One region of the Yersinia alsatica genome, then DNA from elsewhere that is predicted to be linked to it. Evidence: predicted binding sites of a transcription regulator. Region 1 holds the regulator's gene; each other region holds the start of a gene.

Region 1 (7,908 bases):
GTTTTTCCAAGCCGGCTCTGAGTACTCGCTGGAAGAAAATATCCAGGCGGTCGCACTCCCACCAGCCATCCATATAACTCTCACCTAATGCCAAAGATCCTTCTTGTAATACCCGCTTAAAAAAGTCTGGGTTATTAACTCTAATGTCGAAGGGGCGTGAGCCATTGATTTCAATATCAGCCCGAGTCAGCATTTCTTGCACAATGCGGAACCACGGATTTTCTTGAATACTCTGGTCTTCAATACAGGATGAACTCATAGCTTCTCCATCACTTTCTTCTGACTTATGACCCGCGCCACTGTCGATATACGCGAATACATACCAAATAGGTTGTCGTGACCTTGGTGTCTGATGTCCTTTACGGACATACCCTTGGTATTTGAAGTTGCAGTGTTGTTGCAGCTCCCATTACTTCAGGTAAAGAGGAAGATTAAGAAGAAACCCTAATGACTCTTGGAGTTAGGGCGACTCATCCATAAGAGTAAATGTGACGCAATCCACGCGCACAGAAAATGCTTAAGATAATGCTTTTTTTTAATGATATCGTTATCGGTTAAATCGAGTATAGGCTTGCCGGGACGCTTTCTCAATAATAAATCGTTCCCGGCCAGCATGTTCGTTAGTGACTATTTTTATTGGTAATTATGACTCAGCGCAATTATAGCCAGTACTGTCAGTGTGGCTTTTTTCTTTGCGCAAAGCGTAGCAATGAATGCCATAACCCAGAAATGCCAAAATAACGGTCGATAACATCACTGTGACTGTGGCCAACAAGGGCTGGCTGATATAAGCCGAAACCGCCATGCTAGCGACAAAACACAAACCGAGCTGCAACGTATTTTGTAGTGCTGCGGCTTTACCCGTATTGGCCGGAAATGGGGTTAATGCATTTGCTACGATAATAGGGTAGCAGGCACCATTCACAAGCGCCATTAAGCAGAATGGAATAAGTAAAGTTATCAGCGTTGGCGTGGTCAATGTTGCGATCAAATAGAGCGCAACCATGCTGATGGCATAGCCGCTCAACAGCCAAGGCAGCAGGGTATTGCCTTTAATCCGAGTCAGTGCGCTGCGGCAACCAAACCCCCCCAGCAGGAAGGCCAAAGTTTGTGGAACATAACTCAAACCAATGGCATTGGGGCTATATCCCATCTCACCCAGAATGAAAGGCGAGCCGGTTAACCAGGCGAAGAACCCCGCGCTGCATGCCGCAAATATCATCACGTTGCCGCTAAAGACTGGCGATTTTAGGAGCTGCCAGAAACTAATGGCGCTTTTATTTTGCACCGTATTATCTGATGGGGCATTTTTCCGCTCTTTCAGTAGTGCAGTGGGGATCAAAAGTAACAGTGTCACGGCCAACAGTACGACGAAAATTGAGCGCCAGCTGAAGTGGTTCAATAGCCAAGCACCCAATAATGGGGCGAGTGCCGGAGATAACGCCACTAACGGCATAATTGTGGCAAAGACCCGGTTGGCTTTACCGTCACGGTAGCGGTCTACCACTAATGCTTGCCAACTCACTGCTGCTGAGCAGACCCCCACAGCTTGAATAAAGCGCAGCACCAAGAGTTGTGTTGCTGTCTCAACCCACAACACCCCCAAACAGCCGATGGCAAATAACCCCAATCCAGCTAATAGCACTGGTTTGCGGCCCAGCTTGTCGGAGACTGGCCCCCAAATAAGCTGGGCGATAGCGAAACCGGCGAGGAAGATGCTGAGACTGGCACTAATGGAACCAGCGGAGGCTTGTAATTCTTGTTGCATGGCACCAAAGGCGGGTAAATACATATCGGTGGCCAAGTACCCCAACATGCTCAAACCCGCCAGATAGAACATGAAACTTGTTGACGTCTTCATACTTTATTTCTCTTTATCATAATTTTGCAGGCAATTTGCTGTCTTGAGACAGCTTTATAATTAGGGATTTATAGCGGGGGGCATTCTATCCGCTACGATAATCAGTTGTGAAACGGTAATATTTGCGAGAAGCTATCAAAAAAATTGACACCAAATAATTGAATATAGAGAGGCAGAAAATAATGTGGTCTGAATACTCATTGGAGGTGGTTGATGCTGTGGCGCGCACCGGCAGCTTCAGTGCGGCTGCTCAAGAATTGCACCGTGTGCCGTCTGCCGTCAGTTATACCGTGCGCCAACTGGAGGAGTGGCTGGCAGTTCCCCTGTTTGAGCGGCGTCATCGCGATGTCGAATTAACTCAGGCTGGAGTGGTTTTCATCAAAGAAGCCCGGGATGTTATCAAAAAAATGAATAACACGCGCCGTCAGTGCCAACAGGTGGCGAATGGCTGGCGGGGGCAATTAAATATCGTGATAGATAAAATCGTCAAACCGCAGCGAAGTCGCCGCCTGGTGCTGGATTTTTATCGCCATTTCCCTGACGTGGAGCTGCGGGTGCGCTATGAGGTGTTTAATGGTGTCTGGGATGCTTTGGTCGATGGGCAAGCCGATATGGCCATTGGTGCCACCCGGGCCATCCCGGTGAGAGGGCGGTTTGTATTTCGCGATATGGGCTTTTTGACCTGGCATTGTGTAGTCAGTGTGAACCATCCTTTAGCCCGTTTAACCGGGCCACTTAACGACAATCAGTTGCGGCCATATCCTTCACTTTGTCTGGAAGATACGGCACGAAATCTGCCTAAGCGAGATACCTGGACGCTGGATAATCAGCAACGATTAGTAGCACCGGACTGGACGACGGGGATTGACTGCCTGTGTGCAGGGCTTTGCATTGGTATGGTGCCAGCCCATATGGTGTCGCCGCTGATTGCCGATGGCCAGTTGGTGGCATTGACGTTAGCTGAACCACTGCCGGATAGCCCGTGCTGCTTAACCTGGGAACAGAATAATCACTCCCCAGCTTTAGCGTGGTTACTGGACTATTTAGGTGACAGTGTCACGCTAAATGACGAATGGTTAAAGGATGGCAATGCAGCGGATGACGGCGGCGTGCAGCACTAGCGGCCAGTCACGTGGAATGTGACTGGCCGAAGAGGATTAACGGCGGTAATCGCGGAACGGACCATCAGCGACAGAACGGCGCTCTACCAGTTTCGGGTGTACTTCAATGGTTTGTGGGTCTTCGCGCTTGCTGACAATACGATCAAGCAACATGGCAAAGGCGGTTTCACCTAATCGCTCTTTGGGCTGGTGGATCGTGGTTAGCGCCGGTGAGAAATAGCGGGCATTACGCACATTGTCATACCCGATCACCGAAATATCTTGCGGCACGCGTAAACCCAACTCATCAGCGGCACATATTGCGCCCATCGCCATGATATCTCCGCCACAGAATACCGCGGTCGGACGATGTTTTTGCGTCAAAATCTGATGCATGGCTTTATAACCAGACTCAGGTTCAAAATCGCCCTGAACCACCCATTCATCGCGTATCGTGATATTGGCTTCCTCTAATGCCTTCAGGAAGCCCTGATGGCGACCGCCCCCGGTATTACGTGATAACTGGCCGGGAATAGCACCGATATCACGATGGCCGCGCTCAATCAGATAACGGCCAGCTATATAGCCACCCTCGAAGGCATTATCAATAATTGAATCGGTGAAATCACCGCGCGCGGTGCCCCAATCCATAACTACCATTGGAATATTACGATAATCTTCCAGCATCCCTAACAGTTGCTCGGGATATTCTGAGCACATCACTAATAGCCCATCAACACGCTTTTGCGCCAGCATGGCCAGATAAGCTTTTTGTTTATCCAGATTATTATGAGAGTTACATAAAATCAGGGTATAGCCTTTGCTATAGCAGCTATTTTCAACCGCTTCGATCACTTCAGCGAAATAGGGGGCTTCACTGGATGTCGCCAGTAAACCAATTGACTTAGTGTGATTCACTTTCAAACTGCGAGCCACAGCACTGGGCGAATAATGCAGTTCTTTAATGGCTGCCCACACAGCAGCCTTGGTATTTTCGGCGACGAAACGAGTTTTATTGATCACGTGTGAAACGGTGGTGGTGGACACACCCGCGTGTTTGGCCACATCTTTAATCGTTGCCATAAAAAAATGACTCCTAAGCTTACCTGTTACAGCAGGTAAGTATTATGTTAATCGTTTGCCTGCATTACTCGAAAACCGCTCAGACAGAAGCACGATAGTAGGCTGGATGGTTGAGTCAGCTGGTCGTCTGAGAGTTTTTATTGGACGTTATTAGTCGGTATGCAGTTATGAACTGCGAATTTTGTCTGATCTGGAGGGAAAGTGGAAGAGCTAATCAATGTTATAAAGTGCGTAATGAGCACAAGATTTTTTTTCCTATCTGTGGGAAAATAATTTAACGCACTAATTATGTGCCTTTTCCCTACTAAAATTAACCGGCTGAGGAGTTTTTATGGATACCAATTTGAAGATGTCGCTGATTACGACTGTTGGTGCGCTGGCAATGATTATTGTCTTTAGCTTCGTGGCGGTAATGAATTAATTAAGCCGCTTGCCGGTGATAAGTAGGGCGGTTTACCCGCCCTTAATTATTACGCCGCTATTAAGCTAAATTCTGCTCAACAAAAGACCAGTTAACCAAAGCCCAGAAGTTCTCCAGATATTTTGGCCGCGCATTGCGGTAATCAATATAGTAAGCGTGTTCCCACACATCCACAGTCAACAACGGCTTATCGCTGGTTGTCAGTGGTGTTGCTGCATTCGATGTACTGACAATTGCCAGAGTGCCATCCGCTTTCTTGACCAGCCACGTCCAACCTGCACCAAAGTTTTTCACTGCGGCGTCGGTAAATTGCGCTTTAAATTCAGCAAAAGAACCAAAAGATTGCTTAATGGCATCATCGACTTTGCCCGTTGGTTCACCACCGCCATTCGGCGACAGACAGTGCCAGTAAAAAGTATGGTTCCAGACTTGGGCAGCATTGTTAAAGATGCCGCCGCTGGAGGTTTTGATAATCTCTTCCAACGTCTTAGCAGCAAACTCAGTATCTTTAATCAGGTTATTAAGATTCACCACATAGGTGTTGTGATGCTTGCCGTAATGATATTCCAGTGTTTCAGCCGAAATATGCGGTTCCAGTGCATTTTGTGCATAAGGTAATGCGGGTAATTCAAAAGACATAGCTCTCTCCTTTCGGGGTTGCTCAGGGTGTTTGCTCCTCAAATCCGGTCATTAGCTGTAGCCATGATGCGGCGAAGAGCGGTTAAATCATAATTGTTGTATTTTTGTTGTGGGTATTAATCTTAACAACTTTCAACAGGAATGACAGATATAACCACACTACAAGATGGGGGATTGCACGAAAATTAAACGCATTGAGTTATGTGATTGGTGGGGATGGTGAGAGGTAGGCACCTGATAGATTTACCGGGTGCCAGAGTAAGGATTAGCGGATGGTTTTTGGTGTCACTACCCGGCGCGCGCCGACATAGTGATCTTGCCAGTAGTCATTATCCATCATGCTGATGCGGATCTCTTCGCCCGTCCGCGGGGACTGAATAAACTTGCCGTTGCCTAAATAGACCCCTACATGGTCGGCCACACCACGATTAGCAATATTGAAGAACACCAGGTCACCACTTTCTAATTCAGCGCGTTTAACCGGTGCTGCATCGCGCAAATGATACATTTCGTTGGCGGTGCGCGGCATTTTTATTCTGATGACATCTTTATAGGCGTAATAGATAAGCCCGCTGCAATCAAAACCGGTATTAGGGGAGGTGCCGCCCCAGCGATAAGGTTTGCCGACTTGTTTCATCAGTTTGCTCATAGCGGTTTGTTTGGCGTGTTGGTAGCGTTTTTTATGTGCCGGGCTGAGTTTCATTTTATTATTTGCGGCTAATTCGGTGCTGGCTTTCCCTTCCGCTTTATTTCTATGGCGACCATAAGCAACTTTTTCTGTTTTCTTAACTGTCGCCTTTTTATTGGCCGCAGTTTTAATATCGGTTTTTTTACTCTCAGTGGCTTTACTGTTGTTTGATTTTTTAGCGGTAGGTTTGCTGACTTCTGGTGCTTTCTTCTTAATAGTTTTACTGGCAGTGGCGGCTGTTTTCTTTTTATCGTTATTGGCGGCTATCTTATTTGGGACTTTTTTACTGGTAGTGTTTTTATTGTTGTCGACTTTAACTTTCTTAATGTTTTTATCTGCTTTACGTTTCTTGCGATCATCAGGGCTGGCCTGACTAATCTGACCTTTCTTTTGCTCAGCAGAGACGTGAGCCTGCGGCGACGCATGCGCCAGGTTTAGAAATAGCTGGGTGAACAGCAGCACAAACAGCGTAAGAATTAAACGCATAATAACGCTACCAACCTTGGCCCTGAAATGAATATGAAGAGTCACAGTATTGCCGAAACTCCGGATATAAAACAGCGGCGAACTACAAGAATCTAATCGATATTGTGAGAAAACGTTAATGGCGTCGCAATTGTTGTTTTTTCACCCGTCAAATGACCTTAAATCAACCATACGTCAACGAGTTAACCACCGCCTATTTCAAGCACCCCACAAGCAAGATAATAATGAAGTGATGGGATCAAAAATGTTATTATAAATGCATATATTTGTAGCCGACAATATAACCATTTGCTGGCAGAGTAAAGCCCCTGCAAAAGATGGCGTTTTATTCCTGTCGTGACAGTCGCTACAATAGGCCGTACGCAATAATTAAATTGAGCAATAAGTATTGTAGCCACAGGGCTTGAGGAAGCAAGAAATGACCACGATTGATAAAATTCAGCGCCAGATAGCGGAAAACCCAATCCTGCTTTATATGAAGGGTTCACCTAAGCTGCCAAACTGCGGTTTCTCTGCTCAGGCTGTGCAGGCGCTGTCCGCGTGCGGCGAGCGTTTTGCTTATGTTGATATTCTGCAAAACCCAGATATTCGTGCTGAGCTGCCAAAATATGCCAACTGGCCAACCTTCCCACAGCTGTGGGTTGATGGTGAATTGGTCGGCGGCTGCGATATTCTGATGGAAATGTATCAACGCGGCGAACTGCAAAAGTTACTGAAAGAAACTGCCGATAAATATCGTGCAGAAGAAGAAAAACCAGCCGCAGAATAATGGGTTGGCGAGTGAGTGGAACAAACAAAAGGTGGCTTGCAAGCCACCTTTTTTAATCATGAAATCGCTATTCCCACCTCAAATCTGCTTACTCAGATTCACCCGCCGGTACCGGCCAGCCACCTAGTTTCTTCCAGCGATTCACTAGTTCACAAAATAGTTTTGCGGTTTGCATGGTATCGTACAACGCGGAGTGAGCCTGGCTACTGTCAAAGGGGATACCCGCAGTCAGACAAGCTTTAGCCAACACTGTTTGCCCCAGCACTAACCCGCTGAGCGCGGCAGTATCGAATGTGGCAAAAGGGTGGAATGGATTGCGCTTCAAACTGGCACGTTCTGCCGCCGCCATCACAAAGCTGTGATCAAAGTGGGCATTGTGCGCGACAATAATTGCCCGGTTACAGCCTTGATCTTTCAAACCTTTGCGTACCGCTTTGAAAATGGCATGTAAGGCTTCATATTCACTGACTGCGCCACGCAAAGGGTTGGTCGGGTCTATGCCATTAAATGCCAGCGCTTCAGGTTGCAGATTGGCACCTTCAAAAGGGTCAACATGAAAATGCAGTGTTTCATCTGGCAACAGCCAACCATCCTTGTTCATTTGCAAGGTGACGGCGGCAATTTCCAGTAATGCGTCAGTTTGAGCATTAAAACCGGCGGTTTCTACATCAATTACTACCGGGTAATACCCACGAAAACGGCCACTCAGGGCGTTAAGGTCACTTTTATCTGCCATCAGTTTCTTATCTTCATCGAATTCAGCGCACATTATGTCAAATTTTAGCGCGGGATGCAGGGGGATATCGCGATGAGAAAAAAGGCACCTTACCGGTGCCTTTAAGTTAATCAGTTTCCGAGGCC
Region 2 (7,908 bases), 450 kb from region 1:
TCACTGATTACTGCCAGTAATGGCACTTCCCATAGAATCGTTTCACACCACAGCCCGGTAATGCGAATATCTAATTTCCCTTCCTTATTTAATACGCTGACTTGCTCTGGATTAAAACGAAAATCCCGCAGCCAATTCAGATAGTCATCCTGAAAGAAGGGTAAACTTGAAAGATAGATAAACTCATCATCGGTCAATGCCAATTGGCTCATCAATGTTATTTGATGGCGGATTTCGTCGGCATATTCGCCCAACAGCTCATCACCACGGCAGCGAAACTCCGCAGCAACGGTAATATGGCGATAACGATGGAACACTGCTTGTTGCATATGGAGCTTATAAGCATCCGTATCAAGCAATGAAGTCAAAATCGGTGAGGCGTCTTGGGTCATGGCGCTATACAGCATCCTCGTAGGAGCATTTTCCACAGTCGGCATAATCTAAAAGTTGCAGGAGTATACCGGTATTATCCTGTTATTGAAGCCTCATCACACCATAAATGCTAATCAGAGGTCTAGGATTAAACGTGCCATTATCAGCGAAGTCGCTCTTTTCTTAAATGTGTTATGGGATAAAAGCCAAATTTTTAGGTATTTAGATGATGAGAGAGAAATATTGTCTTAAAAAATATAGGGTTATTAACTTGAGTAGAATATCGACAAAGCGTAAGTTTTTATGTCTACGATGGGGAAATGCATCTTGCACATTTCCCCGTCATTATATTTGCATTTCTTAACAATTATTTAATTTTAGTCAAAACGAGGCAAAATTTTAATAAGAGGTAACTAAAGGAGGGCTGACTGGCTTGGTGTTCTTTTATAGATTTTCTGGCTATTTTTAGGCCAGACATAGACGTGGGGTTGTGGTGGTGATTAAGTGAGTATCTGCTTATCTGGGTTTAATTTTATTAATGTGCAGGCTGCTTTTTGTTCGATACAGAATTTGCCGCAATAGCATAGGTTCTCAACTGGGATTTTTTTGCAATTGTGATACATTGAAAAGCTATCTGAGTCTGAGGGCAAAGCCACTGGCAGCCTTGTTTTTAACCCAAAATTATTGGTTTTCACTCAAACATTATTGTTTTTAGCCTAATGTTTTTTAGCCCCAACAACCATAATTGCAGACCTGGTAATCATATTCACTGATGACGTCAAAAGGGTTTCTATGACACAACAGCCGCAAGCTAAATACCGTCACGATTATAAATCGCCGGATTACACTATCACCGATATCAGTCTGGACTTCGCGCTAGATGCACAAAAAACGACGGTAACGGCGGTCAGTAAAGTAAAACGTCAGGGAACAGATGGCGCACCGCTGATTTTAAATGGTGAAGATCTCACATTAATGAGTCTCAGTGTTGATGGGCAAGCCTGGCCACATTATCAGATACAGGATAACGTGCTGGTCATCGAACAACTGCCGGCGAATTTCACACTTACAATTGTTAATGATATTCATCCTGCAACCAACAGTGCGCTTGAAGGGTTATATCTTTCCGGCGAAGCATTGTGTACCCAGTGTGAAGCCGAAGGTTTTCGTCATATTACCTATTATTTAGACCGCCCTGATGTGCTGGCGCGTTTTACTACGCGGATTGTTGCCGATAAAACGCTTTATCCTTATTTACTCTCCAACGGTAATCCGGTGGGGAAAGGCACTTTAGACGATGGTCGCCATTGGGTTAAATGGGAAGACCCATTCCCAAAACCTTGCTACCTATTTGCTTTGGTCGCCGGTGATTTTGATGTTTTACGCGATAAATTCATTACTCGTTCTGGTCGAGAAGTTGCGCTGGAGTTGTTTGTTGACCGTGGCAATTTGGATCGTGCTGATTGGGCGATGACCTCGTTGAAGAATTCCATGAAATGGGATGAGACCCGTTTTGGTCTGGAATATGACCTAGACATTTATATGATTGTTGCGGTTGATTTCTTCAATATGGGCGCCATGGAAAATAAAGGGTTGAATGTATTTAACTCAAAATATGTTCTGGCAAAAGCAGAAACAGCGACAGATAAAGACTATCTGAATATTGAAGCGGTTATTGGCCATGAATATTTCCATAACTGGACTGGTAACCGCGTGACGTGTCGCGATTGGTTCCAGTTAAGTTTGAAAGAGGGGCTAACAGTATTCCGTGATCAGGAATTCAGCTCTGATTTAGGGTCGCGTTCGGTTAATCGCATTGAAAATGTGCGTGTCATGCGCGCGGCACAGTTTGCAGAAGATGCCAGCCCAATGGCTCATGCTATTCGGCCCGATAAAGTTATCGAGATGAACAACTTCTATACCTTGACGGTGTACGAGAAAGGTTCAGAAGTTATCCGCATGATGCATACATTACTGGGTGAACAGCAATTCCAGGCGGGTATGCAACTCTATTTTGAGCGCCATGATGGCAGCGCCGCAACCTGTGATGATTTTGTCCAGGCCATGGAAGATGCATCAAATGTCGATTTATCTTTATTCCGCCGCTGGTATAGCCAATCGGGTACGCCAATCCTGACGGTACGTGATGATTATGATGCGGAAAAACAGCAATATCATCTGTATGTGAGTCAGAAAACATTACCAACCCCCGATCAGCCGGAAAAACTGCCATTGCATATCCCATTGGATATTGAGTTATATGACAGCAAAGGCAATGTTATTCCGTTACAGAGAAATGGCTTGCCGGTTCATCACGTCCTGAATGTGACAGAAGCGGAACAGACTTTTACTTTTGATAATGTTGAACATACGCCGATCCCGTCTCTGCTGCGTGAGTTCTCCGCGCCGGTAAAACTGGATTACACCTACAGTGACCAGCAACTGACTTTCCTGATGCAGCATGCGCGCAATGAATTCTCCCGTTGGGATGCGGCGCAGAGCTTGTTGGCAACGTATATCAAGCTTAATGTTGCTAAATACCAGCAGAAACAGCCGCTGAGTTTACCTAATCACGTGGCCGATGCTTTCCGTGCAATATTGCTTGATGAAAATCTTGATCCCGCTTTAGCCGCTCAGATCCTGACATTGCCATCCGAAAATGAAATTGCTGAGCTGTTTACCACTATTGATCCACAGGCAATCAGTGCGGTGCATGAGGCGATTACTCGTTGCCTGGCTCAAGAGTTGTCCGACGAACTGTTGGCTGTCTATGTGGCGAATATCACCCCAGTCTATCGTATTGAGCACAGTGATATAGCCAAGCGTGCCTTGCGTAATACCTGCTTGAATTATCTGGCGTTTGGTGATGCCGAGTTTGCTAATAAACTGGTCTCTTCGCAATATCATCAAGCCGATAATATGACTGACTCGCTGGCCGCATTAGCCGCATCAGTGGCGGCACAACTGCCATGCCGGGACGAGTTACTGGCTGCCTTTGATGTGCGCTGGAACCATGACGGTCTGGTGATGGATAAATGGTTTGCTCTGCAAGCAACCAGCCCGGCGGTAGATGTTTTGGCGCAAGTTCGCGGGTTGCTTAAGCATCCGGCGTTTAGTTTGAGTAATCCAAACCGTACTCGCTCATTGATTGGTAGCTTTGCTTCCGGCAACCCAGCGGCCTTCCATGCCACTGATGGCAGTGGTTATCAATTCCTGGTGGAAATCCTCAGCGACTTGAATACCCGTAACCCACAGGTTGCTGCTCGTTTGATTGAGCCATTGATTCGTTTGAAACGCTATGATTCAGGGCGTCAAGCTCTGATGCGTCAGGCATTGGAACAGTTGAAAATGCTGGAAAACTTATCAGGTGACCTGTACGAGAAAATCACCAAGGCATTAGCGGCATAAGCTGTTTTTGTATAATGAATAGAGGGCAGTTGTGCCCTCTATTCATGACTGACCCACTCTGCAATACCACTATTCTTTCCATGGCTTTACTTCGCAAACGTTTACTTTCCTGAAAGATGAATTTACCATTCCCGCATCAACGGCTTGTCATCGCTCGCTCAGGAGATTACATGTACTATCCTCTCGTCAAAAAAGCACTCTTTCAGCTTGATCCAGAACGTGCCCATGAGTTTACTTTCCGCCAGCTAAAACGAATTACCGGCACACCGCTTGAGTTTTTGGTACGTCAGTCGGTGCCAACTAAACCGGTAAGTTGTATGGGATTGTCATTCAAAAATCCACTCGGCTTGGCTGCGGGTCTGGATAAAGACGGTGAGTGTATTGATGCTCTGGGGGCAATGGGGTTTGGTTTTATTGAAGTAGGGACTGTGACACCACGGCCGCAGTCAGGTAATGATAAACCCAGACTCTTTAGGATCGTTGAAGCCGAAGGTTTGATCAACCGCATGGGATTTAATAATCACGGCGTTGATAACTTAATTGAAAACGTTAAAAAATCACATTTTGGCGGTATTCTCGGTATTAATATCGGCAAGAATAAAGATACTCCCGTAGAACAAGGTAAAGACGATTACTTGATTTGTATGGATAAAATTTATCCTTACGCTGGATATATTGCGATTAATATCTCTTCACCAAATACACCGGGATTACGAACTTTACAGTATGGCGAAGCATTAGACGATCTGTTAGCTGCAATTAAAAATAAACAAACTGAATTACACCAGCGCCACCATAAGTATGTTCCTGTGGCAGTAAAGATCGCGCCAGATCTTACTGAAGAGGAATTGATCCAAATAGCTGACAGTTTGGTTCGCCATAATATAGATGGTGTTATTGCCACTAATACAACTTTAGATCGTTCCCTCATTCAGGGATTAAATTATTGCGAACAAGCCGGTGGTTTAAGTGGCCGACCATTACAATTACGCAGTACTGAAGTGATTCGTCGTTTATCGCAAGAGCTACAAGGGCGTCTGCCTATTATCGGTGTGGGTGGAATAGACTCAGTAACCGCTGCTCGTGAAAAAATGGCTGCGGGTGCTTCATTGATTCAAATTTATTCCGGATTTATCTTCCGTGGGCCAGGTTTGATTAAGAATATCGTTACTCATATCTAATTATTTATCTTCTTTACTTGCCTGGGGGTTTATTTATTCCCCCAGCTCGTCTATATTTTGTTCCTATAGATTAAATATACATCAAAAACCTTATTTGAATTTAGTCTCATTTGGCGGGTGAAAATCTTGCTCATTGAGTCAATGATGTTGGCGACAATAGTGGGAAGGATAAAATATGCGGATTAAACCAGACGATAAATGGCGTTGGTATTTTGATACCGAACATGATCGACTCATGTTGGATTTAGCTAATGGTATGATATTTCGCTCGCGTTTCCCGTCAAAAATGTTAACCCCTGATGCTTTTGCTGACTCCGCATTTTGTGTTGATGATGCCGCGCTTTATTTTGAATTTGAAGATCAGTGCCGCCAAATTAAAATGGGCCATGAGCAACGTTCAGAATTGATATTAAATGCTTTGGTTGCATTTCGTTTTCTAAAACCTTTAATGCCTAAAAGCTGGTATTTTGCACAACAGCCAAAAGCTTGGTTGCCACAGAATGCTGAATTGGCGACAGTAAAAGTATTGGATAGCGGTGAAGATATTAGTTTATTGGTGGTTGAATCAGGCGACTCTGCCAGCTTATGTTTATTGGCACAATCTCAGGTGGTATTAGCAGGGCGTCAGTTAGTATTGGGTGACGCAATAAAGATAATGAATGATCGTTTGTTACCGCTGGTGATTGAACAGACGTACACCGCGCCAGCCTACGACCGGGCGATGTAATATCCATTATCTTTCAAGCTACAGCCGTGGTGGCTACCTTACTGACGTAAGTTAGTCGGTATTCTCTTATTTACCGCTGAGAGTAATATCCCCTTTAGGGATACAACTGCAACAAAGAATCGTCCCGTCATTACCGATAGCACTCTGTTTTAAAGGTGCGACATCGCCATTGATTAATGTAATTCGACAACTGCCACATATCCCTGCCCGACAAGAGTAAGGTATACGAATATTTTGTTGCTCCAATTGCTCTAATAATACCTGCTGATTATTACCATTAAAGCGGATGCCATTATATTCAATAGACAGCGTTTTGGATTGATCTTGCGGCGCGGCTAAGCTTTCAACCACAGCACCGGCACTATAAGGGCGTGGTGGTTTGGTTGACAGAATTTCGACTTCATCCCCAACCCGAATAATCCCGCTATTTCTGGCCACCATATTTTGGCCAAAGTCGATATCACCATTTTCAGCGGTTCGGAATGTCTGTAGTGTCTGTAAAGGTTCACCTGTAGGATGTTTACGTCCACGTTCAACGCTGACTGTGGTTAATACACAGCGGCTGCATGGTTTGACCAAATCAAAGGTAATATCCCCCACTCGGATAACCTGCCAACTGTCTTCAGCAAAGGCATTGGCCCCCGTCACCACTAAATTGGGGCGGAACTGTTCCAGCTTAATACTGCCGGGGCAGCGCTGCTGTAATTCTTTAAATGATGCTTCATTAATGAGTAAATAAGGGAAGCCATCAGCAAAGGAGAGTGGAATTTTCGGCATCGGTTTTACCCGGCGGGTTAATTCTGCTCCGAGCCAGCGCAATTGCACTTCACGCTGAAAATAGTCACTGAGCCAGTTGTTGATAGCGGGTGGGGCAATTAACGCGGTAAAATGGTTGCCCCAAACTTCAGTGGGTTCCCCATTGGCTAAAAAATCATTAAAGCGGATACTGGCGCTCTCGCCATCGGGGGCAGTAAGGTACAAACCGTCTGGCATTAATGCCGGGGTAAACATGACCATCTTCGGATATTGGCGCGCAGTAATAAAAGTGCCATCCGGTTCGGTAATCATAAATACGCGGTCAAAGGCCAGTCCGCTGCTGCTAACTTGAGCATGAGAAAGCTGCAAGCCGCGCATGGATTTCACCGGATGAACGTAAAGTCGGGAGAGGGTAATCACCATTGCCTCCGTGCGAGTATTAAATTAGAGGGAGCAACTTTATGACAAGCTGCTGGGATTAGCTATAATGCGCAACAATTTTCTTTTTGGTGATAGTGCGATATGAACTCTCTGTTTGCCAGCACGGCGCGTGGACTGGAAGAACTGTTAAAAAGCGAACTCGAAGCGCTGGGCGCTCACGACTGTAAAATAGTGCAGGGTGGGGTACATTTTCAGGGCGACGATCGACTCATGTACCAAAGCCTGTTGTGGAGCCGCTTGGCTTCGCGCATTTTGCTACCGCTCAACGAATTCAAAGTTTACAGTGACTTAGACTTGTACCTTGGGGTGCAGGCAATTGACTGGCCGTCAATCTTTGGTGTGGACAAGACATTTGCCGTGCATTTTAGCGGCGTGAATGAGGAAATCCGCAATAGTCAGTATGGTGCATTAAAAGTAAAAGACGCTATTGTCGATAGCTTTACTCGCAAGCTGGATCAGCGCCCGACAGTGGCCAAACAGCAACCGGATATTCGGGTCAATGTGTTCCTGCAACGAGATATGGCCAGTGTGGCGTTAGATCTTAGCGGTGAAGGCCTGCATCAGCGCGGTTATCGCGACTTGACCGGACAGGCACCATTAAAAGAAAACCTGGCGGCGGCTATTATTCAGCGCTCAGGTTGGCAGTTGGGTACGCCAATGGTCGATCCAATGTGCGGCTCCGGTACGTTGTTGATTGAAGCCGCCATGATGGCCTCTGATCGCGCACCAGGTTTGCATCGGGCACATTGGGGCTTTACTGCCTGGAGCGCATTCAACGAAGAGCTGTGGCGCGAATTAACCAGCGAAGCACAAGTGCGTGCTCGCCGTGGCTTGCAAGAAACAACGTCTCGCTTCTTTGGCTCAGATATTGACCGGCGTGTCATTGAGATGGCTCGGGCCAACGCCCGCCGTGCCGGGGTATCAGAATTGATTACCTTTAATGCCAATGATGTCAGCAAGCTGGTGAATCCACTGCCCGAAGGGCCGGTAGGTACGGTTATCAGTAACCCGCCTTATGGTGAG
Region 3 (7,908 bases), 1.1 Mb from region 1:
ATTCAGGTTTTATTGCCACTGACTGAACAACAAAACAACCAGTTACGTAGTTTGTTAGAATTGCCCTAGTGGCTAAGATTTTCTGGTGCCGCGACCACTCGCGGGCGAATAAACAGCGCGGGGATCACGATCAATGCCATAACCCAGAATACTCCGCCCTGATAGTGCTCGAACAGGAAACCAGAGATAACCGTCATCACCGCAATCCCTCCTCCCATCGCCAGTGCAGAATAAACTGACTGCAAACGGATGACATCTGGCCCCCTCCGGGCGGCAATAAAGCGCATTGCCGCCAGATGGCAAACAGTGAACGAGCCGCAATGCAAGATTTGAATAAAAATAAGCCACGACAGTTCGGTGGTAGAGGCCATCAGGCTCCAGCGAATAATGCCACTGATCGCGGAAAGCAGTAACAGGCTACGGGCTGTCCAGCGGCGGAAAAGAACATTACTGAATGCGAAGACCAGAATCTCGGCCACCACCCCCAATGACCATAAATAGCCAATGGTGGCAGCAGAGTAACCGGCATCTTGCCAGTAAATTGAACTGAAGCTGTAATAACCGGCGTGTGCGCCCTGCAACAGAGTTACACAGAGTAAAAAACGCCACACTTGCGAATCAGATAACAACACTTTCCAGCGAGTTGCGGCCACATTGCGGTGCTTAACCTCCCCCTGCGGCATGATGCTGGGTTTCAGCCATGCCCCCACTAGCATGGCTGAAACACCGAAAAGCAGGCTATAGAGGATGGCGGGATGGCCCCAGACAGAGACCAGCTTCCCGGTCAATGCCGAGCCAATAACAAAGGCCAGTGACCCCCATAGCCGGACTTTGCCGTAATCCATGGTTATCTGTTTTTGCCAGGTCGCTGCCAGCGCATCGGTCAGTGGTACTAATGGGCCAAAAAATAGGTTAAAACCGGCAATAACTATCATCAACCAGGCCCAACCATTACCGAACCAAAAGCCGATGGCAAAAGCCAATGCCAGGAGTGTCAAAATGCGGATTGCGGTAACCAGATGGGAAGGATCTTTAACGCCAGGAGCAATAATCAGGCTACCGAGAAAACGGGAAATCAACCCGGCACCAAGCAAAATACCAATGGTTTCAGGCGGTATCCCTTCCCCTTGCAACCAGATGCCCCAGAAAGGCAGGAAAATGCCATAAGAAAAGAAATAGGTGAAATAGCTGAGCGACAGCCAACGTGTTGATTGCAATACCATGAATCCCTCCGAGGTCAGCCGTTACTGTGACAGAGGCCTCGTCTGCTAGCAATGCTGTAATTATGCAAACATACAGTTTGTGATTAAATTCACATTTAAATCATACGGATTACAAATTACCAACAGCTGCTGCGATAGCTCCCGCATGACGTCAAGAGCATTTTTATCCGCCTGCTATAGACATAAAAAAACCCGCATTACGCGGGTTTTATAAACTGACATCAATCTGACGATATTATGCGTAAACCGGGAAACGCGCACAGATAGCCAGAACTTTCTGTTTGATACGTTCGATGGTGGCTTCGTCGTTGATGTTATCCAACACATCACACATCCAACCAGCCAGCTCGCGAGATTCATCTTCTTTGAAACCACGACGAGTGATGGCTGGGCTACCGATACGCACACCAGAAGTGACAAACGGGCTTTTCGGGTCGTTAGGAACACTGTTTTTGTTCACGGTAATATTGGCACGGCCCAAGGCGGCATCCGCATCTTTACCCGTGATGTTTTTATCCACCAAATCAAGCAAGAACAGGTGGTTATCAGTGCCGCCAGAAACCACTTTGTAGCCGCGATCCAGGAATACAGCCACCATTGCTTTCGCGTTCTTAGCCACTTGTTGCTGGTAAATCTTGAACTCAGGTTCCATGGCTTCTTTCAGCGCCACCGCTTTACCAGCGATAACGTGCATCAATGGGCCGCCTTGGTTGGCTGGGAATACCGAAGAGTTCAGTTTCTTATACAGATCTTCATCACCGCCTTTCGCCAAAATCAAACCGCCGCGTGGGCCAGCCAGTGTTTTGTGCGTGGTCGTGGTGACAACGTGTGCATGTGGAACTGGGTTAGGATAAACACCTGCCGCTACCAAGCCCGCTACGTGAGCCATGTCCACGAAGAACCATGCGCCGATGCTGTCGGCGATTTCGCGCATTTTTGCCCAATCAACGATACCGGAATAAGCAGAGAAGCCGCCGATGATCATTTTTGGTTTATGAATTTCAGCCTGACGTGCCATATCTTCATAATCAATCTTGCCAGATTCATCAATACCGTAAGGGACGATATTGTACAGTTTACCGGAGAAGTTAACCGGTGAGCCGTGGGTCAGATGGCCGCCGTGCGCCAAATTCATCCCCAGAACGGTGTCGCCTGGCTGCAACAAAGCAGAGTAAACCGCCACGTTTGCTTGAGAACCGGAGTGCGGCTGAACGTTAGCGTAATCAGCGCCGAACAGCTCTTTAGCGCGATCGATTGCCAGTTGCTCAACGATATCAACATATTCACAGCCACCGTAATAACGCTTGCCCGGATAGCCTTCAGCATATTTGTTCGTCAACTGAGAACCTTGTGCCTGCATAACACGCGGGCTAGTGTAGTTCTCTGAGGCAATCAGTTCGATGTGCTCTTCCTGGCGCACCACTTCTTGCTCCATTGCACGCCATAGATCTGCATCATAATCGGCAATGTTCATTTCACGCTTTAACATCCGGCTCTCCTGACTTAACTAACATTTGGGGTCTATGCCACAGTGTAAACTGTTTTCCCCCCGTTAAGATAGGTCTTGACAGAGGTTTTTACGCAAACGATTGGCTCCAGACTGCGTAAGGCTTTGACCTGTTCAGAGTTCATCCAAAGCAACGGAATTATCCTCATATTCATTATGTGATTTTTTCACATTCTGTGAACTGGCACCGCGCAGTAAACCCTTATAAGGGCAATGTTGATTTACAAATTCAGTAGCGATCTATAAGATGCATTTAAAATACATGTATTGATTTGTAACTTATAATCCCAATCATTGGCATTGCAGCAGTCAAGGATAGCGGGAAGAAAAATAGTTGAAGAAAACAGTTAAGGAGCACCGCATGCTGGACCAACAAACCATCGCTACCGTTCAATCCACCATCCCATTACTGGCCGCTACCGGGCCGAAACTGACCGCGCATTTCTACGATCGCATGTTCGAACACAATCCTGAACTCAAACACATTTTCAACATGAGCAACCAGTTCAATGGCGATCAGCGCGAAGCCCTGTTCAACGCAATTTGTGCTTATGCCGCGAATATTGATAATCTGGCGGCGTTACTGCCCGCCGTGGAACGTATTGCCCAGAAACATACCAGCCTAAATATTAAACCAGAGCATTATTCTATTGTTGGTCACCATCTGATAAGCACCTTGGATGAAATGTTCTCCCCCGGTCAGGAAGTGCTAGATGCGTGGGCCAAAGCCTATGGTGTTCTGGCGGATGTGTTTATTACGCGAGAAAGCCAGATTTATGAGCAGAGTGAAACCAGCACTGGGGGCTGGAGGACTTTGCGCCGTTTTCGCCTCATCAAAAAAGAGATGCAGAGTGAGGTTATTTGTAGCTTCGAGCTAGCACCAGAAGATGGTGGTCGAGTGCTGGATTTCAAACCGGGCCAATATCTGGGTATCTATATTGAAGATGAGCGTCTCGAATATCAGGAAATCCGCCAATATTCTCTGACCGCGGCACCAAACGGCAAAACATACCGAATTGCGGTGAAACGTGAAGAGCAAGGTACAGTGTCGAACTATCTTCATCAACAACTTAGCGAGGGCGATACCGTCCGTGTTGCCCCGCCTCGGGGTGATTTCTTCCTCGATATTTCACCCGAGACACCGGTGGCATTGATTTCTGCAGGTGTGGGTCAAACGCCCATGTTAAGCATGCTTAATACCTTGCATAACCAACAGCATTCAGCCCCGGTGCATTGGCTGCATGCTGCTGAAAATGGGCGAGTTCATGCTTTTGCCGATGAAGTTTCAGCTATTGCAGAAAATATGCCGAATCTTAGCCGCCATGTGTGGTACCGCGAACCAAGCGAGCAGGATAATAAAGGGCAGGATTATCACAGCCAAGGCCTGATGGATCTCAGTTCACATCAGTGGCTGGCAGCAGATCCCAACAGGCATTATTACTTCTGTGGCCCATTAGCTTTTATGCAGTTTGCTGGTCGTCAGTTATTGGCACAAGGAGTGGCATCTGAGCGGATTCACTATGAGTGTTTCGGTCCGCATAAAGTCATTTAATTATTGAATTTTATTTAATTTCTTTCGGGGATGCTATTCGGCCTCCCCAACATATCGGTTATAAAAAATCCGTTTACTTATTGCTTTTAAATTTGGTAGAACGTGATTTAGATCTCATATATCCTAATTTAATATTGCCACGATGAGACATTCAGATGAATGTCTAAATGTTCATATAACTGAAAATTAATCGTGCGACTAAAATTATCCCCTTACTATTTATTGCCCAGTAACAAAACTTATTGCTGGGTGAATTAAGGCTGAATTGACCTACCATGAGTAAGAAATTCATAAAAAAAGAAGGGTTGGCATTAGTATCCATGGCGCGCTATTTAATTGGCGAACGCCCCGGTAATCGGCTTAAAACCATTGATGAGTTATCCGATGATTTCGGTATCTCCGTCGGTGTGGTGCAGCACGCATTAAAAGTGCTGGAGGCAGATAACGCGATTATCGTGGAACGTCGAGGCCGTAACGGAACCTTGCTGATTGATCTGAATATGTCGCTGTTACTGCAACAGGCCGATCTGGGTAATATGGTGTGCGCTATGCCACTGCCCTACACCAAACTTTATGAAGGTCTGGCGAGCGGTTTAAGGCAACAATTTACCTTACTTCCCCTTTATTTTGCCCATATGCGTGGGGCTGAAGTACGTATCGAATGTCTGATAGATGGCATTTACGATATGGCTGTCGTCTCCCATCTGGCAGCGAAAAGTTACTTAGCACAAGGGAAAGTGTCGGTAGCGTTGAATCTGGGAAATGGCTCTTATGTGGATGGTCACCAACTGATTTGTCGTCGTGGTGAACAGCATAATATCCGCCGCGTAGGGCTAGATCCGCGTTCGCCAGACCAGTGTCTACTGACTGAGATTAAGTTTGCCGGACAACCTATCGAAGTAGTTGAATTGCCTTATAGTGATTGTATCGCCCATATTAACCGTGGTGATATTGATGCGCGTCTCAATATTCTGTGTCAATCAGGGGTTATCGACCCCGATATTGGTCAAGGACTCGATCAGGTTATCAACCGGTTAGAAAATTTTTGGCAGTTGCCGGTTCATAGCTCCCAAGGCGCTATGGCCATTACCCATATGGCAAATGCATTAATGCGCACCCGCCGCGGTGAAGAGATTAATGCGCTGGACCCAGCGATATTAGCGGAAATTACCCAAAGTGAAGATATTCACTATATTCGAGAGATCAATCAGGATCTATTGGCTTATTTTTCGCTAAAACCAGCAGAAAATGAAATCGGATATTTACTCGCCAACCTTTACGGTCTATACCTTTCTAGTGACATGCCCACTTTGCGTTAAGTTAATTTATTAGGGCACAGTTATAGAAAATATAACACCAGGGCACTTTTATAATAAATATTCAAAATAATGATAATTTAATTAAATCTGTGATGCCGTGGACAATCAGGACATAAAATGTTTTTAAAAACCCTGTTAAAACAAAATACTCAATTAATTGACGCGGCTATTTCTTTTTGGCACCAGGGGAAAATTTCTCCTGATAGCTATGTCATTGATGTTGAACAGACAGAAGCGAATGCACGCCTGCTGCTTGAAACAGCAAGTCGTTACCAGATAAAACTGTATTTGATGAGTAAGCAATTCGGGCGAAACCCGGAGTTATGCCGCCGACTGCTGGCTTGCCAATATCAGGACCAGCGCTATCAGGGCATGGTAGCCGTTGATTTTAAAGAAGCGCGCCAGCTTTATCGCCACGCCATTCCTGTTGCTCATATTGGGCATTTGGTCCAACCACCTTCTGGCATGGTGGACGAAGTTGTTCGCCAACGACCTGAAGTCATTACTGTTTTCTCATTAGAAAAGGCACTGGAAATATCGCAGGCCGCCCATCGTCAGCATATTATCCAGCCACTCATGCTGAAAGTTTGCCAATCTGGCGACTTATTATATGCCGGGCAGGAAGCTGGTTTTGAATTAAGCCAGCTACCCGCAGTGATTGCAGCTTTGAGAGAGATGCCGGCAGTACGACTAGTCGGGATAACACATTTTCCCTGCATGCTATATGACTCCCAGTCACAGCGGACTTCGCCAACAGCCAACATGCATACTCTACTGGCCGCGCGGAATATTTTACAGGCACAAGGGGTGAGTATTGAGCAGGTGAATGCCCCCTCAGCAACCAGTTGCACCACCCTGCCTCAATTGGCTCAATGGGGGGTGACACACAGTGAGCCGGGCCATGCCCTCACCGGCACCATTCCTGCCAATCAGCATGGTGACCAACCAGAACAGATATCCATGCTTTATCTGTCCGAGATTTCCCATCATTTTGCGGCTAACAGTTATTTATTTGGTGGCGGCCATTATCGTCGCGGCCATTTACAGAATGCATTGATTTGGCACGATAACCAATTTAGCCAAAGCACGATATTACCGATTGATGATGACAGTATCGATTATTGCCTGCGACTCGCAGGACAGTTCCCGGTCGGCAGCCCGGTTATCATGAGTTTCCGTACCCAAATATTTGTTACTCGCAGTGATGTGGTTTTGATTGATGGCATCCAAAGTGGAAACCCGCGCATAATGGGTCGCTATGATAGTCAGGGTAATAAACTGCCAGAATAGTAAGCGATACTAATAGAATCAATCTTCCGTATAATGACTGACTTGCTTCGGAGCCTGCCCGATGATCAATCCCAATGGATATACCTACGCCCACGAACATCTGCATATTGATTTGTCCGGATTTAAAAATAATCTGGACTGTCGCTTGGACCAATATCAACCCATTTGCGACGAAATGCGTGAATTAGTGGGCAAAGGTGTGGCGAATATCGTCGAAGTCACTAATCGATACATGGGGCGCAACCCTCAGTTTTTATTGAATTTGATGCGCGACAGTGGCATAAACGTTATCGCTTCAACCGGATATTACACCGACAGTTTCTATCCGCCGATGGTGCGCGAGAGTAGCGCGCAACAATTAGCGCAGACCATGATTGATGAGATTGAGATTGGTATTGATGGAACTGAGCTAAAAGCCGGTGTTATTGCTGAAATTGGTACCAGTGAGGGTGTGGTAACCCCTGATGAAGCAAAAGTCTTTCATGCCGCAGCGCTGGCTCACCATGCAACTGGCCTTGCCATTTCTACCCATACCAGTTTCAGTACCATGGGGTTGCAACAAATAGCCCTGCTCAAACAGTATGCGGTCCCACTGGATCGGGTGGTTATCGGCCATTGTGACCTGAAAGAACAGCCAGACCTTATTATGAAAATGATCGATATGGGCGTATATGTCCAATTCGACACCATTGGTAAAAATAGCTATTTCCCGGATGAGCGCCGTGTCGCCATGTTAGTTACCCTCGCCGAACATGGGTTATTAGATAGGGTTATGCTGTCGATGGATATCACCCGTCGCTCACATTTAAAAGCCAATGGCGGCAGTGGATTTAGCTATTTAGTTGATTCGTTTGTTCCCATGTTACTGGCCGCAGGGATTTCCCACGATCAGGTGGAAATGATGTTGCGCCACAATCCTAATAAATTTTTCAAGACGCAAGGAAAGTGATTATGAAGAAGATTGGCATTGCCGGGCTGCAACGAGAGTTAATACGCGAAATGATTGAGCAGACGGCA

What was found. The regulator PurR, encoded in region 1, represses purine synthesis genes. The targets are predictions, from matches to a motif close to CANGCAAACGTTTGCNTG.
Region 2: a site for PurR is predicted at 3,871-3,888, ahead of pyrD (quinone-dependent dihydroorotate dehydrogenase). Genes of this name have one in related genera too.
Region 3: a site for PurR is predicted at 2,802-2,819, ahead of glyA (serine hydroxymethyltransferase). Genes of this name have one in related genera too.

The regions. Positions count from the first base shown of each region.
Region 1 is NZ_CP104006.1:3,024,390-3,032,297, forward strand. It holds gene cfa (cyclopropane fatty acyl phospholipid synthase) at 1-259, opposite strand, end outside; gene punC (purine nucleoside transporter PunC) at 644-1,861, opposite strand; gene punR (DNA-binding transcriptional activator PunR) at 2,044-2,982, shown strand; gene purR (HTH-type transcriptional repressor PurR) at 3,019-4,044, opposite strand; gene cydH (cytochrome bd-I oxidase subunit CydH) at 4,376-4,465, shown strand; gene sodB (superoxide dismutase [Fe]) at 4,526-5,104, opposite strand; gene N0H69_RS13525 (C40 family peptidase) at 5,370-6,278, opposite strand; gene N0H69_RS13530 (Grx4 family monothiol glutaredoxin) at 6,697-7,047, shown strand; gene rnt (ribonuclease T) at 7,136-7,783, opposite strand; gene gloA (lactoylglutathione lyase) at 7,894-7,908, opposite strand, start outside.
Region 2 is NZ_CP104006.1:2,574,846-2,582,753, forward strand. It holds gene pncB (nicotinate phosphoribosyltransferase) at 1-392, opposite strand, end outside; gene pepN (aminopeptidase N) at 1,165-3,780, shown strand; gene pyrD (quinone-dependent dihydroorotate dehydrogenase) at 3,951-4,961, shown strand; gene N0H69_RS11350 (cell division protein ZapC) at 5,137-5,688, shown strand; gene N0H69_RS11355 (YcbX family protein) at 5,755-6,867, opposite strand; gene rlmKL (bifunctional 23S rRNA (guanine(2069)-N(7))-methyltransferase RlmK/23S rRNA (guanine(2445)-N(2))-methyltransferase RlmL) at 6,967-7,908, shown strand, end outside.
Region 3 is NZ_CP104006.1:1,958,797-1,966,704, reverse strand. It holds gene csiE (stationary phase inducible protein CsiE) at 1-69, shown strand, start outside; gene N0H69_RS08710 (3-phenylpropionate MFS transporter) at 66-1,223, opposite strand; gene glyA (serine hydroxymethyltransferase) at 1,459-2,712, opposite strand; gene hmpA (NO-inducible flavohemoprotein) at 3,092-4,282, shown strand; partial or broken gene yhfZ (GntR family transcriptional regulator YhfZ) at 4,558-5,247, shown strand; gene N0H69_RS08690 (PRD domain-containing protein) at 5,233-5,601, shown strand; gene N0H69_RS08685 (YhfX family PLP-dependent enzyme) at 5,719-6,891, shown strand; gene N0H69_RS08680 (phosphotriesterase-related protein) at 6,953-7,840, shown strand; gene N0H69_RS08675 (DUF2620 domain-containing protein) at 7,843-7,908, shown strand, end outside.